Linked DNA regions of Granulicella sibirica. The protein of the gene in region 2 binds, or shares a complex with, the protein of the main gene of each other region. Links are inferred from orthologs where the notes say so. Each region holds a gene or a part of one and is shown on either strand. Other genes may lie near its edges. The genes, in order: dnaG and dnaB.

What was found.
Region 1: the proteins of dnaB (region 2) and dnaG are in contact, whole or in part, in a crystal structure (PDB 2R6A), measured with the Geobacillus stearothermophilus proteins. The link is inferred for Granulicella sibirica from one-to-one orthologs. Residues at the interface, in WP_033016901.1 of Geobacillus stearothermophilus: Ser13, Glu15, Ala16, Gln18, Glu91, Leu92, Asp94, Ala95, Val96, Pro97, Thr98, Ala99, Ala100, Asn101, Tyr104, Tyr105, Ile108; in WP_049624496.1 of Geobacillus stearothermophilus: Lys456, Leu457, Leu458, Pro459, Ala460, Asn463, Ala464, Leu467, Leu535, Leu536, Ile537, Ala538, Gln544, Glu545, Asp548, Tyr549, His552.

Annotation. Positions count from the first base shown.
Region 1 is NZ_RDSM01000001.1:2,342,204-2,347,347, forward strand. Bases 1-2,964 are described here. They hold dnaG (DNA primase), read right to left. Parts: upstream 2,399-2,964; coding sequence 602-2,398; downstream 1-601. Other genes in these bases: rpoD (RNA polymerase sigma factor RpoD), read right to left, coding at 1-93; GRAN_RS09770 (alkene reductase), read left to right, coding at 2,588-2,964. In the rest of the region: more of GRAN_RS09770, read left to right, coding at 2,965-3,703; GRAN_RS09775 (YXWGXW repeat-containing protein), read left to right, coding at 3,877-4,881; GRAN_RS09780 (RNA methyltransferase), read left to right, coding at 4,971-5,144. UniProt on the Escherichia coli protein: RNA polymerase that catalyzes the synthesis of short RNA molecules used as primers for DNA polymerase during DNA replication.
Region 2 is NZ_RDSM01000001.1:1,877,612-1,888,677, reverse strand. The notes cover bases 5,019-7,867. They hold dnaB (replicative DNA helicase), read left to right. Parts: upstream 5,019-5,667; coding sequence 5,668-7,068; downstream 7,069-7,867. Other genes in these bases: GRAN_RS07870 (endonuclease III domain-containing protein), read right to left, coding at 7,384-7,867; GRAN_RS07880 (DUF5076 domain-containing protein), read right to left, coding at 5,277-5,576; msrA (peptide-methionine (S)-S-oxide reductase MsrA), read left to right, coding at 5,019-5,276. In the rest of the region: GRAN_RS07900 (VTT domain-containing protein), read left to right, coding at 1-755; GRAN_RS07895 (family 43 glycosylhydrolase), read left to right, coding at 990-1,997; tRNA uridine-5-carboxymethylaminomethyl(34) synthesis enzyme MnmG, read left to right, coding at 2,348-4,477; more of msrA, read left to right, coding at 4,557-5,018; more of GRAN_RS07870, read right to left, coding at 7,868-8,100; GRAN_RS07865 (isoaspartyl peptidase/L-asparaginase), read right to left, coding at 8,309-9,232; GRAN_RS07860 (HAD family hydrolase), read left to right, coding at 9,423-10,088; GRAN_RS07855 (phytoene desaturase family protein), read left to right, coding at 10,177-11,066. UniProt on the Escherichia coli protein: The main replicative DNA helicase, it participates in initiation and elongation during chromosome replication. Travels ahead of the DNA replisome, separating dsDNA into templates for DNA synthesis.

The DNA.
Region 1 (5,144 bases), 460 kb from region 2 along the record:
GTTGACTTCCCCATAGGTGAGGTAGCCCTTCTCCTTGCCGGTGTCGATCAGCTTGTCTAAATCGTCTTCGTACTTATCTATCTCGTCAGCCACAGTGGGGTACTCGCTTCATTACTAAAAATTTTGCGGGAGGACCGTCTCATCGCTGTGAAAACAGGATGACGGGCGGAGAATTCCCTTTGCGATAGGATGCGTTGGCTGGAAATGGGGGTTGCGGATAAACCGCGGTGGCAAGCCCATAATGACACTCCTAGAGAGGTCGAGGCGCACACTTCCCAGCGATCACAAGTGTATCACTATAATTGGACGCCCCATCACGAAAAAAGACTCAGAGAAGGCTCTCGGAGAGCCTCGCCCTTGGCGCCGTCCTGATGCCGCGGACACCGCCTGAGATGGATATCGCAGCCGTTCGAGCCGTAGTCGTGACCGCAATGCGAACAGTGCATCCGATACACCGTCTGTCCGGCAAACGACTCCGACGGAAAACCCGTCGAGGCCATGACCACCTGCCCATGCTTGTTCTTGAAACCTGGTGTTGTACTTGGAAACTTTGGCACCTAAACCTCTGATTTCATTCCACCACGGTTTGAGGTGGCCCGACTTACATCTCTCGCAATCGACGCATCAGCCCCATCAACTCCACCTCAAGCTTTCCAGACATTCCCCCGTCTCCCCGCCGGTCCGCCTCCGCGAGCATCGTCCGCAGTTCCCTCTGCCGCCGCTCAACACTCCTCCGCTCGAGGTTCAGCAACGCGGCCTGCACCTGCTCGACTGGTGTCCCGATCCTGCCCGCGGCAGCCTCATCGCCTTGAGATCGTGCCAGCGCACGCGCGAGCATCGAACGCGCCGCGGCGTCCGGTGCCGCATCGAGTGGATTCGAGGGAGCCGGTCCCATCACCAGCGCCTCGAACAGGCTTCCTGCCGCGAGGCCTTCGTACCACTCCGGGTGCTCGGAGAGCGGACCGACCGCTGCTTCGCGGACTGGATCTTTCTCAGTTAGAACAAGCGCTCGCAGAAGTACAGCCTCGGTCTCGCTTATGGGCTCGACCTTCTTTGCCGCGACACTCTGGACCCGCTGCGCCGCGGCCTGCTTCAACTCTTGCAACAGAATCCCGGAATCGATTCCGAGCTTCTGCGCCGCGTCCAGCGCGAACTCGTTCCGCTGGAGCGCGTTCGGCATCCGCCGAATGTGGGGTAGGAGGTAGTTCATTGCCTTCACTTTGGCCTCGGCGGTTCTTTGTGGAAACTGCTGCCGCGCACGATCGATCAGGTAATCGGAGTACCGTTTCGCGCCACGAAGGGCCTCCATGTAGGCTTGAATGCCCTTCTCCCGCACATAGCGGTCGGGATCGAGCCCACCTTCGAGCATGATCACCTTGATCTCGAAGTCTTCTTCGGTGAGCATCTCGATCGACTTCTCGGCTGCACCCACCCCTGCCGTATCCGGGTCGAAGTTGAGCACCACGCGCTTGGTGAAGCGGCTTAGAAGCCTCACTTGCATCTCGGTGAACGCCGTCCCCGAAGTTGCGATGACGTTATGAATCCCAGCCATGTAGACCGAGATGCAGTCCATCTGTCCCTCGACCAGGAGGGCGAAGTCATGCGCCCGCATGTCTCCCTTGGCCTTGTCGAGGTTGAAGAGCACCTGCCCCTTCGTATAGAGCGGGGTCTCCGGCGAGTTCATGTATTTCGCGACCGTGCGGCCTTTGTCGTCGGTCTCGTCGAGAGCGCGCGCTGTAAACGCGATCACACGACCCTGCTCGTTCATGATCGGGAATGTGATCCGTTTGCGGAACTTCGCATAGATCTGCCCGAAGCTTCCGTCCTCGTTCTCCTTCGCGGTAAAGATTCCGCTGGCTCGCATCACCTCTTCGGAGAAGTGTGGCGCGAGACGGTCACGCATATCGTTGAAGCTATCCGGCGCATAGCCGATCCGGAACTTCGCAATCGTCTCGGTCGACACCCCGCGTCCGGTCAGGTACTCCCTCCCTCGCGCAGCCTCCGGAGACTTCAGCATCGCCTCGAAGTATTGCGTCGCCCCCTCATGGATCTCCATGAGCTGCCGTCGCAGTCCAGCTTCCCGCGCCTCCTCCGGCGAGGAGAAGTCCCGCTTCGGCAGCGGAACCCCCGCCTTGACCGCCACCGCCCTCACTGCCTCCGGAAAGCTGACGCTGTCCATCTTCATCACGAAGGTGAAGACGTCGCCACCCTCGCCGCAACCAAAGCAGTGGTAGAACTGCTTCACCGCATTGACGGAGAAGCTTGGGCTCTTCTCCTTGTGAAATGGGCAAAGCCCCGAAAAATTCTGCGCGCCCGACTTCTTCAGCTTCACGTAATCGCCGACGATCTTTACGATATCGGCCTGCTGTTTGACGGTCTGCGCGAAGTTATCTGCCATCGATTCGAGTCCAGCCCCTCAAACCTCAAGTTTAGCCCGTCCGGTGGGCGCCGCCTGTGGAGAGCGCGGCTCGCATAGCTCGATAGGACTGCTGCTGAGGGGGCTGAAAGAGATGCGCCATCCCCATGGGGCCTCCATCCAATCATCGTCGGGGCACAAAGAAACAGACGTCGCCCCAGGAGAACACCTATGTCCGACCACACGCAAAAGCTGTTCGCGCCCGTCAACCTTGGCTCCCTCGCCCTCAAGCACCGCGTTGTGATGGCGCCCCTCACCCGCTCCCGCTCCGAGCAGCCCGGCGACATCCCCGGCCCGCTCATGGCCGAGTACTACTCGCAGCGTGCGTCCGATGGCGGTCTCATCATTACCGAAGCCACCTCCATCTCCCTTCAGGGCCACGGCTGGTACGGCGCTCCCGGTCTCTTCACCGACGCCCAGGTCGAAGGTTGGAAGGCCGTCATCCAGGCTGTCCATGCCAAAGGGGGCCTCATCATGTCGCAGCTCTGGCACACCGGCCGCTCCTCGAACGTCCTCACTCTCGGCGGCGAAACTCCCGTCGCCCCGTACATCGACCCGTCCTACTGGAACGACCCCAAATCGCTCGTCTCTACTAACAATGGCTGGCAGCAGCCCTCGCCTCACCGTGCGCTCACCATTCCCGAGATCAAAGCGATCGTCGAGGACTACCGCAATGCCGCCGAGCGCGCCAAAGCCGCCGGCTTCGACGGCGTCGAACTGCACGGAGCGAACGGTTACCTACCCGACGAGTTCCTCCAGGACGGCAGCAATAAGCGTACCGACGAGTATGGCGGCTCCATCGAAAACCGGAGCCGCTTCATGCTCGAGGTTATGGCGGCGCTGGTCTCAGTCTGGGGCGGAGACCGTACGGCGGTTCGTATCGGACCCTCCGGCCGCTGGAACCATATGTCCGACAGCAACCCGGAAGCGCTCTTCGACTACCTCGCTGGGCAGCTTAACCAGTTTGACCTCGCCTACCTCCACATCGTCGAGCCACGCGTCCGAGGCAACATTGTCTTCGACGAGGGACAGGCCCCGATTGCCTCCGAACGCCTGAGGAAGATCTTCAAGAACAGGATCATCGCGGCCGGTGGCTTCGAACCCGACACTGCTGAGGCAATCCTCGAAAAGGGAGACGCGGACGCAGTCGCCTTCGGCCGCCACTTCATCTCGAATCCCGACCTCCCGCTTCGGATCCGGAAGGGGCTCCCTCTTACCGACTACGATCGCGCTACGTTTTACACCTTCGACGCTAAGGGATACAGCGACTACGCGAGCGCCTTGTAATCAGGCGAACTTGTCATCTCATCTAAAAGCTGCGCTCTGCTCAGAACTTCCTTGTTCCACGTGGGTTGGAATGAACGAAGGAAAGGCCGGCGGCACTCACAAGCCGGTCCAACCCGAACCGCATCCGGTAAGGCCAGACACAACGCCGGATGTGGCGGGTTAGGAGAGACAGCATGTTCAAAGCAGGTACGATTCGCAAGCTTCTGGTCGCAGCGGCACTCGCCATCGCCCCGGCGGCATCGTTCGCCGGGATCTTTATCTCGGTCGGTTTCGCACCCCCCGTTTTGCCCGTTTACGCACAACCCATCTGCCCGGGCGACGGTTATCTCTGGAACCCCGGTTATTGGGCCTACGGTCCTGAGGGGTACTACTGGGTTCCCGGCGTCTGGGTCCAGCCGCCCAGCGTCGGAGTCCTCTGGACGCCGCCTTACTGGGGCTTCGCCGGTGGTGTCTACGGCTTTCATGAAGGTTATTGGGGACCCCACGTTGGCTTCTACGGTGGCGTGAACTACGGCTTCGGCTTTGGCGGCGTTGGCTTCGGCGGCGGGCGCTGGGAAGGCGGACACTTCGCCTACAACACCGCGGTCAATAACGTGAGCGTGACGAACATCCACAACACCTACGTCGACCGGACCGTCATCAACAACGTGACCGTGAACAACCACACCAGCTTCAATGGAGGCCCGGGTGGTATTCAGGCTCGCCCGAGCCAGCAGGAGATGGCTGCCGAGCACGAGAACCACGTCGCTCCGACCTCTGCGCAGCAGAGCCACATGCAGGCTGCCCACGCCAACCCGTCCAACTTTGCCAAGGCGAACGGCGGACACCCGCAGATGGCTGCCGTTAGCCGTCCCGGATCGACTGCGGGAGCTGTTCCTGCCCGTGGAGCGGTTGGAGGCGGTGCAGCTAACCAGCCGCACGTCGCTAGCGGTGGAGCACCGAATCAGCAACAGCGCCCGAATAACGCCGGTCAGCCTGCTGGTCAGGCCAACCATAACGCAGCCACACAGACCGGCGGTTTTGGTGGTGGAGCGAGACCGGCACCGCAGGCTGCCACTCGTCCTGCCCCGGAAGCTCATGCCGCTCCGCAGGCACACCCTGCCCCGCAAGCTCACCCGCAGGCCGCTCACCCACAGCCACACGCCGAACCCCACGGCGGCGACGAACACAAGCGTTGATCCTCACCGGAAGGGCGGCGCAACGAAAGACCAGAGAGACCGGCCCAGCGCCGGTCTTTCTGCGTCTGGCCGCCAGCTAAAATGACTTGGTGGCAAGTTTCCCTGCTCCCTCGGTGTTTATGGATCGTGATCGCATCCGTATCGTCCTCGTACGTGCCCGTAACCCCTCGAACATCGGGGCTGTGGCCCGTGCCATGCACGACTTCGGTTTCCGCGACCTTCGGGTCGTCAATGACTTCCCGGTTCCGCTCGAGGCGGCGAAG
Region 2 (11,066 bases):
TCCTCTCCGGCCTCTGCCGCATGTCGCCCAACCCCGAAAACTGCATCTTCCGCTCCGCCGAGTACTTCTACCGCCGCGGCCCCAAGACCCTCCTCTTCGCCAAGTTCGTCCCCGGCCTCGCCTCCATGGCCGCGCCCCTCGCCGGCTCGTTGAACATGCGCTTCACCCGCTTCCTGCGCATGGATGCTCTCGGCGTCCTCGGCTACGTCGGCTCCTGGATGCTCGGCGGCTATCTCTTCAGCGCCTTCATCAACGATATTGTCCGTTGGGTCAACGAGCTCGGCCACGCCGTCACCGTTGTCGTCATCTGCCTCCTCCTCCTTTACGGGGCCATGTACTGCATCAGCAAACTCCGCGCCCGCAAGTACCGCCGTATCGAGCGTGTCAGCGCCGCCAGCCTTCACCAGCGCCTCCAGTCCGAAGACCCCGGCAAGCTCGTCATCATCGCCGACGTCCGCAGCCACGGCTACTACGACCCAGGCGGGCAGCGCATCAAGAACTCCATCCGCGTCGAACCCAGCCGCCTGAAAGAGGAACTCGTAGCCCTCCGCGAGTTCATGGCCCCCGAGTGCGAAATCTATCTCTACTGCTCCTGCATCAAGGACACCACCAGCGTCCGTATCGCCCACATGCTCGAGCAGGAAAATTGCAAGACCTCCGTCATCGAAGGCGGCCTGAAAGCCTGGATCAAAGCCGGCGGAGCCGTAGAAATGGTTCCCTCCAGCGACATTGAGCACCTGCCCCGCTTCGAATAAAGAGCCAACAATGGGTGCACCATCCTTTCCGACGGTCTCATCGTCGGATAGGGTGGGGTATCGAGCGAAGCGAGACCGCTTTCACTCTGAAGGCCACGAAAAGGGATGCCCCATCTTCCGACGGTCTCATCGTCGGCGAAGGTGGGAACGTAAACGCTCAATCGCACCTGCCGTTGCTTTTCTGGTTGTCATTCCCGAAGGGAATCTGCGTCTGTCTGTTCTCACCGGAGCCCCATGCCCTCCAAACTCCTCCTCCTGCTCCTCCTGGCCCTCCCGATAACCCTCCAAGCCCAGGGCTCCGAAGCCCCCAAACCCCTCTTCCGCGACCCCATCCACGACGGTGCCGCCGACCCCACGATCATCTGGAACCGCGCCACGAAACAGTGGTGGATGTTCTACACCAACCGCCGCGCCGACATGACTCTTCCTCCGAAAGACGTCTCCTGGCTCCACGGCACCCGTCTCGGCATCGCCACCTCGCCTGACGGAGCCCATTGGACCTACAAAGGCATCGCCGAGATCCCCAACACCAGGCCCGACTCCACCCACTGGGCGCCAGAGATCATCGACGCAAATGGCGAATACCACATGTACCTCACCCTCGTTCCCGGCATCTTCAAGGACTGGAACGCCCCCCGCGAGATCGATCACCTCACCAGCCCCGACCTCGTTCACTGGACCTTCGACCGCAAGCTCGACCTCGCCTCCGGCCGCGTCATCGACCCCTGCGTCTTTCCCCTCGGCAACGGCAAATGGCGCATGTGGTACAAGGACGAGGCCGACCACAGCTACATCCACCAGGCTGACTCCACCGACCTCTCCCACTGGACCCCGTCCGGCGTCGCCATCTCCGACATCCACAGCGAGGGTCCTAAGGTCTTCCGTTGGAAAGGCCAGAACTGGCTCATCGTCGACGCCTGGGACGGCCTCGCCGTCTACCACTCCGCCACACTCGACCACTGGCAGTCCCAGCCCAGCCGCATCCTTGCAATCCCCGGAACCCACCCGACCGATCGCACGCTCGGCCACCACTGCGACGTCATCGTGAGCGGAGGCCGCGCCTACATCTTCTACTTCACTCACCAGTCCGGCCCCGACCTTGACCCGAACATCCCGAATTCAAAACAACGCACCGTCCTCCAGGTAGCCGAGCTTCACCTCGAAGGCGACACCATCATCGCCGACCGCGATATTCCCACCCACATCCACCTTGATCCTGGAGCCTCTTTCCTCGACGAATAGCAGGCATTCGAAATCGGCAAGAAACCCGGTTAAATCGCACGGAAATTTATTTTTCGCGTATTTGCCCGTAAACTCGCTTGTCAAGCCCTCGAAGAGCGTAAGTTCAACAAAGGAAAAGGAAAAGTCGATGTCCTGCGAGTTACGGTGAACTCGATAAAATAGAAGCAGAAAGATACGAGAAGAGGCCTTTCTTTAGCTGCGAGCTCTCATGTCGGCGTAAGCTCTTTATTTGCTAATATTTAGGCGTAAGCCATTTGTTTACTATCATTTACAGCCGTAACTTCTTCGTAAGTGCTACAAAATGAAAGACTTGTACCCGGGCTATGGGGAGGGGGGAGGGGGTCGAAACTATGCCGTACACCGAACAATACGACGTTTTGGTAGTCGGAGCCGGTCACGCCGGCTGCGAAGCGGCCATGGCCGCCGCTCGCATGGGTCTCCGCACCGCCCTCTTCACCCTGAACCTCGACCTCATCGCCCAGATGTCCTGCAACCCCGCCATCGGCGGTATCGCCAAGGGCCATCTCGTCCGCGAAATCGACGCATTGGGCGGCATCATGGGCCAGGTCGCCGACGCCACCGGCATCCAGTTCCGCCTCCTCAATACCTCAAGAGGCCCCGCCGTCTGGAGCCCTCGCGCCCAGTGCGACAAGGCCCTCTATCGCGTCAAGATGCGCGAAGTCCTCGAATCCCAGTCCAACCTCTTCATCAAGCAAGCCGAAGTCATCGACCTCGAAATCGGTCCAGTCGAAACCGAGGGTGCCCCACCTTCGGCGGCTGCATCGCCTAAGGTGGGATCCACGGAACCCCAAACCATCCGAGGCGTAAAACTCCGCGACGGCCGAACCATCTACGCCCACGCCACCATCGTCACCACCGGAACCTTCCTCAACGGCCTCATCCACTGCGGCGAGCAGCAGTACACTGCCGGCCGCTCCGGCGAACCCGCCTCCGTCCTCCTCGGCGAAGCCCTCAAGCGCCTCGGCCTCCGCGAGTGCCGCCTCAAGACCGGAACGCCTCCGCGTCTCGATGGCCGCACCATCGACTGGTCCCGCTTCACCGAGCAGCCCGGCGACTCCGACCCCACCCCGTTCTCCTTCAGCACGAAAAAGATCCCCCTCCGCCAGATCTCCTGCCACATCGCGACCACGACGCCCGAGACCATCCGTCTCATCCGCGAGAACGTACATCGCTCCCCCATGTACACCGGCCAGATCGAAGCCATCGGCCCGCGCTACTGCCCGTCCATCGAAGACAAGATCGTCCGCTTCCCGGACAAGACCCAGCACCAGTTCTTCCTCGAGCCCGAAGGCCTCACCACCCACGAGGTCTACATCAACGGCATGTCGACCTCGCTCCCCATGGAGGTTCAGGCCGCGATGGTCCATTCCATCCCCGGCCTCGAGAACGCCGAGATGCTCCGCCCCGGTTACGCCATCGAGTACGACGCTATTGACCCCACCGAACTCGACCGTACTCTCAAGGTGAAGCGTTTCGAAGGCCTCTATCTCGCCGGCCAGATCAACGGAACTTCAGGCTACGAAGAGGCCGCGTGCCAGGGCATCATGGCCGGAATCAACGCCGCCCTCTACGCAACGTGGAGAAAAGATGAGGGTGCCCCACCTTCGGCGGCTTCATCGCCTAAGGTGGGAGACGAGGACGCCCGGCCTCCCTGCCCAACCTTCACCCTCGACCGTTCCGAGGCCTACACCGGCATCCTCATCGACGACCTCATCGCCAAGGGCACCAACGAGCCCTACCGCATGTTCACCAGCCGCGCCGAGTTCCGCCTCCACCTTCGCATCGACAATGCGGACCTTCGCCTCACCCCGTACGGCCGCCGTCTCGGCCTCATCGACGACGCCACCTGGGCCGCCTACGAGGCCCGCCAGGCACGCTCCGCCGCCTTCGCGAAGCTCCTTGAGACTACCCGCGTCACCACCGAGCAGCCGACCGTCGCGATCGTCGAAGCGATCGCCCCCGAAGACCCGCATACGCTCAAGGGACAAACCTACGCCCAACTCCTCAAGCGCCCCGAACTGACAATCGACCTTCTGGCCCCCATGTTCCTAGCCAGGCTCGCCGCAAAGACGGGTGCCCCACACCTCGCCTCTGAGATGTGGGATCAAATGACTCATCCGTTGTATCCATGGCTCGAAGCCATCGCCGAGACTCCTGATCACCTTCCCGCCTGGGTCCGCAACGAGATGAAGACGGTCGAAACCGAGATCAAGTACTCCGGCTACCTCGTTCAGCAGAAGCGTTCCATCGACAAGCTCAAGCGCGCCGAAAACCGCCAGATCCCCCTCTGGTTCGACTACAAAGCCTGCTCCGGTCTCTCTCGCGAGATGGTCGAAACCCTCACCCGCGTCCGTCCCATGACGCTCGGCCAGGCCAGCGGCATCCCCGGCGTTACTCCCGCCGCCGTAGCCCTCGTCAACTGCTTCCTCGAAATTCAAGCGAAAGCCCGCGCTAGCTAGCCTGCTCTGTATCTCTTGAGTCTGATTCGCGTCCTATAGAAGTGCAGTTCCGAATACCGGCTCAAGAAAGGGCCACAGCATGTCAGCAACCAGCAAATTCGATCTCTCCGGAACGCTCCGCGCCGGAGCATTCGCTCTCGTCATCCTCGCCGCGGTCGCCTTTGGCTGGCGCGGCGTCTCCCACGCCCAGGGCGCAGCCCTCCTCAGGACGCCAGCACCTGTCCCGCAGGTCGACGAGCAGCCTCACGCAGGCCGCGAAAAGGCAGTCTTCGCCGGAGGCTGCTTCTGGGGAACGCAGTCCGTCTTCCAGCGCGTCAAGGGCGTCATCCACACCGAAGCCGGATATTCCGGAGGCAACGCAAATACCGCCACCTACGATCAGGTGACAACGGAAACGACAGGCCACGCCGAGTCGGTCGAGATTACCTACGATCCGTCGAAGATCACGTACGGTCAGCTTCTCCGCATCTTCTTCACCGTCGGCCACGATCCCACCACCCTCAACCGCCAGGGACCCGACCAGGGCACAAGCTATCGCTCCGCCATCTTCTACTCGAACGAAGAGCAGAAGAAAGTCGCTTCGGCTTACATCGCCCAGCTCGAAGAGGCACACATCTTCAAGGCAAAAATCGTCACCGAAGTCACGCCACTCAAGGGCTTCTACGACGCCGAGGCCTATCACCAGGACTACGCAACCAACAACCCGAACAACCCGTACATCCAGGTCTGCGACCGCCCAAAGATCGAAGCTCTCAAAGCCGAGTTTCCTGATCTCTTCCAGACCTACAAAGGCAAATAACTACTGCGTCACTTCGCCTTCGGGTTCATCGGTAGGATCTTCGATCTCCGCCTGAAAACCTTCGAGCAGCCGCTCCATAAACTTTTCTGTATCGACCTTCTTATCCTGCATCTGGTGCGCCAGCGCAATATGGCGCGCCAGATCGGCCAGGACAATTCCCCACGCAAACGGATCATCCCAGGCCCCGCTCTGGATGCTCACATGCTGGCCCTTCTCCGCGATCCAAACCCGCAAAACTTCAAACGAAGCCCGGTCCCTCACCGCAGCTGGTGGAATCGCCAATACCTTATCTGCCCCCATCGCTCACCTCTTAAAGTCATTCTCACACTCAATGTCCAACTTCTCCACACAATCCACATCTGCGCGCTTCTGCGATAGCCCACAATAAGGCATGGCAACCTTTGCCCAGATACAGGACATTCAGGGCCTTCCAGCCTCGGTTCACGCTGAAGTCGCGATTCTCGGAGCGATGCTCCTTGATGCAGTCGCAATCTCGGACGCGACTGGGCGTCTGCGCTCCGAAGACTTCTCGCTCGACTCGCACCGCAGGATCTATGCGGCGATTCTGGAGCTCATGGTCTCCGGGCACGCGATCGACTTCATCACGGTTCGCGAGGCGCTTGCGCGGAAGAAGGAACTCGATGCGATCGGAGGACCAGCTTATCTCGCGTATCTGACGGAAGGCATTCCGCGGAACCTGAACATCGAGAGCTATGTTCGGATCGTCAAGGACAAGAGCCTTCTGCGGCAGATGATGTCCATCTTCAACGATGGAGTCAGTCGATCGGCGGATCAGTCGGATGAGGCGATTAGTGTCCTTTCTGACATCGAGATGAGACTGGTTGAGGTTGCGGATCAGGCGATAACGCGCTCTTTCTCGGGGATTGCCGAGATTGTTGCTTCTTCATTTGGATCGATCGACAAGCTTTATGAGCAAGGTCGCGAGATTACCGGACTTGCGACGCATTACACGGAGTTCGACCGGATGACTTCGGGCTTGCAGGATTCGGAGTTGATCATCATTGCGGCTCGTCCTTCAATGGGAAAAACTGCGTGGGCCATCAACATCGCTCAGAATGCCGCCGTGAAGGATGGGAAGGTAGTTGCGGTTTTTTCGCTGGAAATGTCGAAAGAATCGCTTCTTCGACGCATGCTTGCTTCGGAGGCCCTGGTGAATTCGCGGAAGATTCAGACGGGTTTTTTGCCACGTGAGGACAAGGGAAAGTTGCTGGCGGCGCTTGAGCGGTTGATGGAATCGAAGATGTTCATTGACGACACTCCGGGAATCACGCTCGCCGAGATGAGGGCAAAGGCGCGGCGGTTGAAGCAGCAGGAAGGATCACTTGACCTCATCGTGATCGACTATCTGCAGCTGATGACTGGTTCGACGACTGGCGCTCAGAAGAAGTTCGAGAACCGGACGCAGGAGGTTTCTGCTGTGTCGCGCGGGTTGAAGGCGCTGGCGAAGGAGATGAAGGTTCCTGTCGTGGCGCTTTCGCAGCTTTCGCGTTCGAGCGAGCAGCGTGGCGGGGATAAGAAGCCCTTGCTTTCCGATTTGCGGGAGTCAGGGTCGATCGAGCAGGATGCGGACGTCGTGGCCTTTATTCATCGCGACAGCTACTACAACAAGGACGAGAACGGCGAGGAAGATCCGGAGTCGAAGGGCAAGGCCGAGATCATCATCGCGAAGCAGCGCAATGGGCCGACTGGAAGCGTTCACCTGGCTTACCTGGCCGATTACACGCGGTTCGAGAATCTTCAGGGTGGCGGCGGCGATTCCGGAGGGTACTAGGGGGCCCTACCCCCCCCCTCCCATAGCCCGGGCCCAAGTCTTTTCTTTACAGTAAGTTGCGGCATCCCATCGCCGCGAAATTACTGTAAACAAAAGACTTACCTGCAAATATTAGTAGATAAAGGACTTAGCTGTCTTTCAGATCCGCGAGAATGTGGTTCGATTCCCCTTAGGACTAGTCTTATTCCTAGATCAATCGTATCGAAGCGACCGAAACTAAAAGGACATCGCTATCTCTTTTGATATGAGTGAGATGAGTCATTTCGGGGCTTGACATGCGAATTTGCCTGTAAAAACGAATGCTTCCGGCGAACTTTATTTTTCGGGGCCTGCGGCGCGGGTTCCGAAGGGGCATCGCTCAAGGAGTGGGCAGCGGCGGCACTGGGGATCGGAGAAGGTGCAAAGGGTCTGGCCGTGGATCTTGAAGAGGGAATGATGCTCGTCGAGTATCTCGGCGGTCCAGTCGAGCGGGACGAGGCGCATGAGGCGCTCTTCGGTGATGGCGGCGTCGGCTCTGGGGGTGAGAGCTAACCGCTGGGTGACGCGGAGATGATGCGCGTCGACGCAGATCGCGCGGCGGCGGAGGGTGGAGAAGTTCGCGACGGCAGCGGAGACCTGGTTGCCGACGCCTTCGAACTGCTCGAGCCAGCTTCGGATTTTCTCAGTGCGGTATTTGGCAAGGAAGTCGAGGGTGAGGGAGCCATAGCGGGAGGTGATGCCCATCAGGGCGGCCTTGAGACGGGGAGCTTTGACTTCGGGGAAGGTGACGATGGCGATGGTCCGCTCGATCTCGTCGACGGAGGCGTCGCGGAGGTCGTCCCAGGTAGGGAAGCGGGCGTGAAGATCGCGCATGACCTGTTCGGATTCGGCGGTCTTGGTCCTGCTGGTGAGCATGGAGTAGATGAGCTGGGTGAGGGGATCCCAAGGGACGCGGGGCGCGGGGCGACCGTAACGCTCGAGGAGGATGGCGTGGATTTCGGGGAGGCGTGGGTCGGGTTTTGTGGGGAAGAGGGGTTCGGTTGAGTCGGGCAATTTGAGAGCGGGTTCCTGATGGTTGGGTGGGGTGGTTTGTGGGAGAACAAGGGCGAACTACAAGGGTCTTCGCTTCGCTCAGGATGACGGCGTAAAACAGGCAACGGCAACAGCAGACGCAGATTCCCTTCGGGAATGACAACCAGAAAAGCAAGAACGACTACGACTGCGAGAGCGACGGCTCGTCCTTCGAAGGCAGTCCTCCGAGTTAGTTGTTGACGGTGACGCCCAGGCGGGGGCCGTTCGCGTCGTGGATGCCCCAGGCGATGCGGGGCGTGTTGTGGGCTATGCCGATGTCGCCGCCGGGGGTGAGGAGGATGATGCCTCCGTGACCGCCGAGGCGGTTATAGAGGTATTGGATTGCGGCCTGGGCGGTTGGTTCAGCGTGCTCGCCTCGGGCGATGCGATCGACGGCCCATTTGCCGAGGACGAGTTTCATGATGGGCTCACCCCAGCCCGTGAGGGAGACTGCGGCGGAGTCGTTGTCGGCGTAGCAGCCGCAGCCGATGAGGCTGGAGTCTCCGACGCGGCCGGGAGCCTTGGAGAGGGTGCCACCGGTGGAGGTTCCGGCGGCGAGGTTGCCGTGGATGTCGAGGGCGACGGCTCCTACTGTGTCGTGGGACTGACCGGAGAAGGTGGTGTCGACGGCGCCCTCGAGCTCGGCTTTCTGGAAGGCGATTAGGCGTTCGCGCTCGCGGGGGACGATGAGGTCGGTGTTGTCGCAGAGGGCCATGCCGTACTGGCGGGCGAAGCGCTCGGCCCCGGTGGCGACGAAGTAAACGTGGGGGCTCTGGTCGAGAACAAGTCGAGCGGCCTGGATGGGGTTGCGGAGTCGCTCGACGCAGGCTACGCCACCGGCGCGGAGGGTGGCTCCATCCATGAGGAGGGCGTCAAGCTGGACGCGACCGTCGCGGGTGAGGAAGGATCCGCGACCGGCGTCGAAGGTGTCGTCGTCTTCCATGACGGTGATGGCGGCTTCGACGGCTTCGACGGAGGTGGCTCCGCGTTCGAGAAGAGTGTAGCCGGCGCGCAGGGCGTTGGCTATGCCGCGCTCGTGGGACTGGATGGCGTTGTCGGGCATGTCCCAGGCTCCGCCGTGGACGACAAGAATTGGGCGGGGGTGTGGGGTCATTGGGGCTCTTCGATGGTCTCTTTGGCTGAAATCGTACCTCAGCGGCTCAAGCTGCCTTGCACGCGGGGACTTTTGGCACGGCTGATGCCGTGCCCTTCAGCGCGACGGCTCAGCTTGACCCATGTTAACAGAGGGAACGAGAGCACTTGTAGGGCGGAAACGGCATCCGTATGTGCTGCGAGGTGTTGGGATGGTGAAGGCTGTTCTTTGTGACATGGATGGGACGCTGGTGGATAGCAACACACTTCATGCGGAGTGTTGGCAGAGGTGTCTTGCGACGTTTGGGATTACGGCGACCGTTGGGGAGATTCAACGGCAGATCGGGAAGGGTGGGGACCAGATGCTGCCGTTGTTTGTCGATAGAGAACGGCTGAAGGAGATTGAGAAGCCGCTGAATGAGTGTAAGAAGAAGCTCTTTGAGGCGGAGTATATGAGCCAGGTGAAGCCGTTTCCGCAGGCTCGGGAGTTGATGGAGGCGATAACGGGGCATGGGATTCGAATTGCCATGGCTTCTTCGGCGGCGAAGGGCGAACTGGACAAGTATCTGGAGATTGTGGGGATTTCGGCCCTGGTCGACGAGAAGACCTCGAGCGACGACGCCGAAGACTCGAAGCCGGAACCGGATATCTTTCTCGCTGCGTTAGGCAAGCTCGGGCTTGCGCCGGAGGAGACGATCGCGCTGGGGGATACGCCCTGGGATGCGCAGGCGGCTGGACGGGCGGGGGTAAAGACGATCGGGGTGGAGTGTGGTGGGTGGCGGGAGGAGGATTTGAGGAAGGCTGGGTGCGTCGAGATTTATCGGGATCCGGCGGGGTTGCTGGAGGGGCTAAAGGGGTCGAGGATGATGAAGGGTTAGTTGCTGGCGTTCGTGGGAACCCACCTTAGGCGATAGGACTGCCGAAGGTGGGGCACCCAAGCTGGTGCGGGGAATCTGAGGGAGCGGGATGGCAAGGGCCAATGTGATCGGGGCAGGGCCGAATGGGTTGGCGGCGGCGATTACGCTGGCGCGGGCTGGGGTGGCGGTCACGGTTTACGAGGCGCTGGAGTGGGTGGGTGGGGCGGCTTCTACGAGGGAAGTGACTTTGCCTTTATTTCGGCACGACCTTGGGTCGTCCGTTTATCCGATGGGGGTGGCCTCGCCCTTTTTCCGGTCACTTCCGCTGGCGGAGTATGGGTTTCGGTGGGTTGAGCCGGAGGCTCCGCTGGCTCATCCGCTGGATGATGGCTCCGCCGTGATGATGGAGCATGGGTTGGCGTCGACGGCGGCGAGCCTTGGGCGGAGCGATGGTGCGGCTTATCGGGGATTGATTGGGCCGCTGGTGGATGGGTGGGAGGATCTTGTGGGGGAGATTCTGCAGCCTGTCCTGCATGTTCCGCTGCATCCGGTTGTGCTTGGGCGGTTTGGGATGGGGGCGGTGATGCCGGCGACCACGCTGGCGGGGATGCGTTTTCGGGGGGTGCGGGCGAAGGCGTTGTTTGCCGGCAATGCGGCCCACTCGGTGATGCCGCTGACGTCTCCGTTGAGTTCGGCGGTGGGGCTGGTGTTGCAGGCGGCTGGGCACGCGACGGGGTGGCCGGTTGCGGCGGGTGGGGCGCAGAGCCTGAGTGATGCGCTGGCGGGCATTTTGCGAGGGGTTGGGGGAGAGATCCGGCTGGGGATGCGGGTGGAGCGTTTGGAGGATCTGCCTGCGGCAGATATCACGATGTTCGATCTGACTCCGCGTCAGGCGGTGCGGATTCTGGGAGATCGGCTGGGGGCGGGGACGAAGGGGCGGCTTGCGGGATTCCGGTACGGGCCGGGGGCTTTCAAGATCGACTACGCGCTCTCGGAGGC